Lewinella sp. 4G2: one gene and its partner. The protein of the gene in region 1 interacts with the protein of each later gene in a pairwise test. Links are inferred from orthologs where the notes say so. Each region holds a gene or a part of one and is shown on either strand. Other genes may lie near its edges.

The links. The genes of interacting proteins can lie anywhere in the genome.
Region 2: the proteins of thrS (region 1) and rplA interact in binary tests that used the Escherichia coli proteins (3 or more experiments, as listed by UniProt). The link is inferred for Lewinella sp. 4G2 from one-to-one orthologs.

Annotation. Positions count from the first base shown.
Region 1 is NZ_LVWJ02000014.1:1,090,465-1,093,409, forward strand. Bases 8-2,943 are described here. They hold thrS (threonine--tRNA ligase), read left to right. Parts: upstream 8-479; coding sequence 480-2,408; downstream 2,409-2,943. Other genes in these bases: frr (ribosome recycling factor), read left to right, coding at 8-314; A3850_RS05760 (TonB-dependent receptor plug domain-containing protein), read right to left, coding at 2,624-2,943. Also shown: more of frr, read left to right, coding at 1-7; more of A3850_RS05760, read right to left, coding at 2,944-2,945. UniProt on the Escherichia coli protein: Catalyzes the attachment of threonine to tRNA(Thr) in a two-step reaction: L-threonine is first activated by ATP to form Thr-AMP and then transferred to the acceptor end of tRNA(Thr). The rate-limiting step is amino acid activation in the presence of tRNA.
Region 2 is NZ_LVWJ02000014.1:2,344,183-2,346,945, forward strand. What follows is about bases 10-2,763. They hold rplA (50S ribosomal protein L1), read left to right. Parts: upstream 10-917; coding sequence 918-1,610; downstream 1,611-2,763. Other genes in these bases: rplK (50S ribosomal protein L11), read left to right, coding at 331-780; rplJ (50S ribosomal protein L10), read left to right, coding at 1,638-2,168; rplL (50S ribosomal protein L7/L12), read left to right, coding at 2,312-2,689. UniProt on the Escherichia coli protein: One of the primary rRNA binding proteins, it binds very close to the 3'-end of the 23S rRNA. Forms part of the L1 stalk. It is often not seen in high-resolution crystal structures, but can be seen in cryo_EM and 3D reconstruction models.

The DNA of each region.
Region 1 (2,945 bases):
CCATCTTCGAGGCCAACCTCGGCGTAACGCCCCAGAACGACGGCGACCTCATCCGCATCAACATTCCACCACTGACGGAAGAACGCCGCAAGCAACTCGCCAAGCAAGTGAAAGCTTCCGGTGAAGACGCCAAGATCGTCATCCGCAACATCCGCCGCGACGCGATGGAGGCCATCAAAAAGGAGGTCAAAAACGGCTACCCCGAAGATGCCGGCAAGCGCAAGGAGGACGAAGTCCAGGGTTGGGTCAACGGCTACAACAAGAAGATTGAAGAACACGTCGAGAACAAGGAGAAGGACGTGATGACGCTGTAAATCGGTAAATCAAGTCTTGTATTTCACAAGATCCCGGTAGGGATCACCGCGATAGGCCGGGATCAGGCTGGACCAAAGGTCCAGTCAGATCCCGGCCTAACCATTTTCCTACCTACTTTTGCGCTCCAATCCCGCATTTGTAAGCGGGCGAAAGCTTTATTCCCAATGATCAATATCAAATTTCCCGACGGCAACGTCCGCCAGTACGAACCCGGCACCTCCGCCCTGCAGATGGCCGAGAGCATCTCTTCCGGCCTGGCCCGCAACGTCGTTTCCGCCACCGTCAACGGTAAACTGACCGACCGCAACGTACCCATCAACGAGGACTCCACGATGGTTTTCCACACCTGGAACGATCAGGTGGGTAAGGAAACCTTTTGGCACTCCACGGCGCACCTTATGGCCGAGGCCCTCGAGGCGCTTTACCCCGGTATCAAGTTCGGCTACGGCCCCGCCGGCGAGAACGGGTTCTTCTACGACGTCGAGCCCCCCGCCGGCCAATCAATCAGCTCCGACGACTTCGAGACCATCGAAAAAAAGATGATCGAACTGGCGCGGCAGAAGAACGAGTACGTCCGCCGCGAAGTCAGCAAAGAGGAGGCCATCGCCTACTTCACCGAAAAGGGCGACGAGTACAAGCTCGAACTCCTCGACGCGCTGGAGGACGGCACCATCACCTTCTACACTCAGGGCGAGTTCACCGACCTCTGCCGCGGCCCCCACATCCCCAACACCGGCGCCATCAAGGCTGTCAAACTGATGAAGATCGGCGGTGCCTTCTGGCGGGGAGACGAAAAGAACAAGCAACTCACGCGCATCTCCGGCATCTCATTCCCCAAGGCGAAGGAGCTCAAGGAGTACCTCGAAAACCTGGAGGAAGCTAAAAAGCGCGACCACCGGAAACTGGGCAAGGAGCTCGAACTCTTCATGTTCTCCGAGAAGGTCGGCGCCGGCCTCCCCATGTGGCTACCCAAGGGCTACCAACTTCGCCAGCGCCTCGCGGCCTACCTCGAAAAGAAGCAGGAAGCCGCCGGTTACGAACAGGTTGCCACCCCACACATCGGAAAAAAGGAGCTCTACCAGACTTCCGGCCACTGGGATAAGTACGGTGAGGACAGCTTCCAACCCATCAAGACCCCCCGCGAGGGTGAGGAATTCCTCCTCAAACCCATGAACTGCCCGCACCATTGCGAGATGTACAAGTTCCGCCCCCGCTCTTACAAGGAACTACCCCTCCGCCTCGCGGAATTTGGTACCGTGTACCGCTACGAACAGACTGGGGAGCTCCACGGCCTGAGCCGCGTCCGGGGCTTCACTCAGGATGACGCCCACATCTTCTGTATGCCGGAGCAGGTGAAGGGTGAGTTCATCGCCGTCGTCCACATCGTTCAGGAAGTCCTGGGTATGATCGGTTTCGATGACGTTACCGCCCAAATTAGCCTGCGCGATCCCCAGACGCCAGAGAAATACATCGGCTCGGACGAGAACTGGGCCACTGCCGAGCAGGCCATCATCGATGCCTGTAAGGAAATCGACATCAAGACCGTCACCGAGTACGGGGAAGCCGCCTTCTACGGCCCCAAACTCGATTTCATGGTCCGCGATGCCCTCGGCCGCAGCTGGCAGCTGGGTACCGTCCAGGTCGATTACAATCTCCCCGAACGCTTCGAGTTGGAGTACATCGGTAGTGACAATGAGGCCCACCGTCCGGTGATGATCCACCGCGCGCCCTTCGGTTCGATGGAGCGTTTCACGTCCATCCTCATTGAGCACACGGCCGGTAAATTCCCCCTCTGGCTGGCGCCCGAACAGTTCGCGATCCTCCCCATCAGCGAGCGTTTCAACGATTACGCCCAGGACGTCAAAGCAAAGCTAGCCGAGCACGATATCCGCGGCCTCGTCGACGACCGCAACGAAACCATCGGCCGCAAGATCCGCGACAACGAGACCAAACGTATCCCCTTCATGCTCATCGTCGGTGAGAATGAGGTCGAGGCCGGCGGCGTGGCCGTCCGCGTCCAGGGCGAAGGCGACAAGGGCACGATGAGCGTAGCGGAATTTGTGGCGTTTTTTCAGGAGCAGTTGGTGTATTGATTTGGGTGGTCTGGGCGACAGACTACAAAAGCCCGGCCGCTCCGTTATACAGTCTGCAGTCTATATTCTGTAGTCTGTAGTGGCCTTGGGAAGATGACTACAGACTACAGACTAAATCTTCCCGGCCGCTCCAGGAACATCCAACTGCGCTACGCTTGGGTTGGAGGCCGTCTGGAGAGCCTGGTTACTGCAGACTATAGACTACTGACTACAGACTAAAACCGTACCCGCCCAATAGCCCGTAGGAAAAAAGGTGCCCCCGGCGTAAAGTGAATCTCTTCCGTCGGTGAAGTCTCATTAAACAAACGGCTTTCCGTTGCAAACTGAGTTTCCTCCCACTCCGTATCCAGCAAGTTCTGCGCCTCCAACCCGATCGTGAAGGCACCGATCCGGTAATTAAGGTTGGCGTCAACGATGCCGTAACCCTTTGCTACGATGCTGTTGTCCTCGTTAGCGGGCCGGTCCGCCAGGTAACGGTAACGGAGCCCGGCGGTCCACTTATCGGACTTATAGCTCAGCCCGCCCGTGCTCGTAAAG
Region 2 (2,763 bases), 1.3 Mb from region 1 along the record:
TAAGCATTTGTAATAACGGCAATCACCAACAGGAGCGTGTTACCTGCTACGTTGTTTGACGTTGATGCGGTGGGAAGTAGACGCGCCTCGAGAAATTGCGTGCTGTATTTGATCTGAGAGGTGGGTAGCGAACGCTCGAAATAGTGCAACTCTATAGAAGGTCGTAAGATGATATATTTGTTTTCGATTTGCCAGATCAAATTCTTTGGATTACCTTTGCACCCCGAAAAACGGTGCTGCGCGGAAGCTCGCGAAATGCCGTAAGATTTTTCACGTCGGAGAGTGTAACAACCTATTATACATTCGCTATCACGACACAAATAAGCTACAATGGCTAAGGAAGTAGACGTACAAATCAAACTTCAGGTACGCGGCGGCGGTGCAAACCCCGCTCCACCGGTAGGCCCCGCGCTGGGTGCCAAAGGTGTTAACATCATGGAATTCTGTAAGCGCTTCAACGCCGCTACGCAGGATCAGCAGGGCAAGATTCTGCCGGTTGTCATTGATGTTTACAAAGACAAGTCCTTTGACTTCGTCATCAAGACCCCACCGGCTGCGGTTCAACTCCTGGAAGCAGCTAAGCTCAAAAGTGGATCCAAAGAATCCAACCGGATCAAAGTAGGTAGTGTGACCTGGGATCAGGTACGCGCCATCGCTGAAGACAAAATGCCTGACCTCAACTGCTTCGAAGTAGAAAGTGGCATGCGTATGGTAGCCGGTACGGCACGCTCTATGGGAATCACCATTTCCGGCGACGCCCCCTGGGAAGCGGAAGCTTAATCCACACTACCACTCACGCTCCGTTCAGTATGACTGAACTGGGGTCAACTCATAATTAACGCCGGTTACCCACTGGTCTCCGGTAGTAGGGAGCATCCTTAATCGGGATGCGTCATTTACCTCAAACTTCATTTATTATGGCAAAAATTAGTAAAGCGCGGAAAGCTGCTGCTGAGAAGGTCGACGCCAATAAGCAGTATGCCCTGAGCGAAGCGATGAGCCTCGTCAAGCAGGTCAATACGGCTAAATTTGACGCTTCCGTGGACGTTCACGTTCGCCTCGGCCTCGACCCCCGCAAACCAGACCAGGCCCTTCGTGGTACGGTCACCCTTCCTCACGGTACCGGTAAGACCAAGCGCGTTGTCGCCTTCGTCACCCCGGACAAAGAGCAGGAAGCAAAAGACGCAGGCGCAGACTTCGTAGGTCTCGATGACCTGGTCGCTAAAGTAACTGGTGGTTGGACGGACTTCGACGTTGTCGTTGCCATGCCACAGACAATGGCGAAAGTTGGTCGTCTCGGTCGTGTACTCGGTCCCCGTGGCCTCATGCCCAACCCCAAAACTGGTACGGTTACCATGGACGTAGCCCAGGCCATCACCGACGTGAAGGGTGGTAAGATTGCTTACCGTCTGGACAAGTTCGGTATCGTTCACTCCAGCATTGGCCGCGTAGGTTTCTCCGCGGAGCAGCTGGTGGACAACGCCAACGAACTTCTCGGCACACTTTCTCGTAGCAAGCCTTCCAGTGCGAAGGGTATCTACATGAAATCCGTGACCGTTGCATCTACCATGAGCCCCGGCATCAAGGTGGACCCCAAATCAATTGCTTAATCGTCCATCCCCAAAACTTAAGTTAACATGACTAAGACAGATAAAGGAGCAGCGATTCAGCAGCTCAAGGAAGCGTTTGAGAACAATGAGTTCTTCTACATCGCTGACGCCTCAACCCTTCCTGCGGACAAGACCACGGAACTTCGTGGTGCCTTCCACGCTAAGGGTATCAAGATGCAGGTTGTTAAGAACACCCTCGCCATCAAAGCACTCGAGCAACTGCCCGAGGAGAACAACTACTCCAGCGTTTTTGAAGCCCTGACCGGACCAACGGCCATCCTCTTTACGGAGACGGCCAATGCCCCCGCTAAGGTCATCAAAGAATTCCGTGGTAAGGACGGCGAGCGCCCCATCCTCAAAGCGGCCTACATTGCTAGCTCCGTTTACATGGGCGATGACAAGCTCGACGAACTCTCCAAGCTCAAGTCGCGCGAAGAACTCGTTGCGGATGTACTCACCTTGCTCCAAAGCCCCATGCAGAATCTGCTTTCCGGCCTCAAGAGTGGTGGGTCACAGATCGCTGGCCTTCTCAAAACTTTGGAGGAGCGCGAAGCCTAAGCGCTGCGCTGCATAGTCTTCAGTCTGTAGTCTATAGTCTACGGTACCTGACTGAAAGACTACAGACTATAGACTACAAACTAACCATTGCTTCCAAGCTGATACGCGATTACTCGTAAATCACTTTTAAATACTTTTCTATTATGGCAGATGTAAAAACACTCGCCGAATCTCTCGTTAACCTGACCATCAAGGAAGTTAGCGAACTGGTAACCATCATGAAGGACGAATACGGCATCGAGCCCGCAGCCGCAGCAGTAGCTGTTGCAGCAGGTGGTGGCGGAGACGCTGACGGTGGTGCCGCTGAGAAGACTGACTTCAACGTTGAGCTCGAATCTGCTGGTGGCAGCAAGCTTGCCGTCGTGAAGGAAGTAAAGAACCTTCTCGGTGTTGGCCTTAAGGACGCCAAAGGCCTCGTTGACGGCGCTCCAGCCATCATCAAGGAGAACGTTCCTAAGGACGAAGCCGAAAGCATCAAAGCTGCCCTCGAGGCCGCCGGTGCTACGGTTAACCTGAAGTAATTCGGGTTCCTGCTGAAAGATCTAGCCGGGGATGGCGCGCTTACCGCCCGTCATCCCCGCTACTTCTTGTCAGC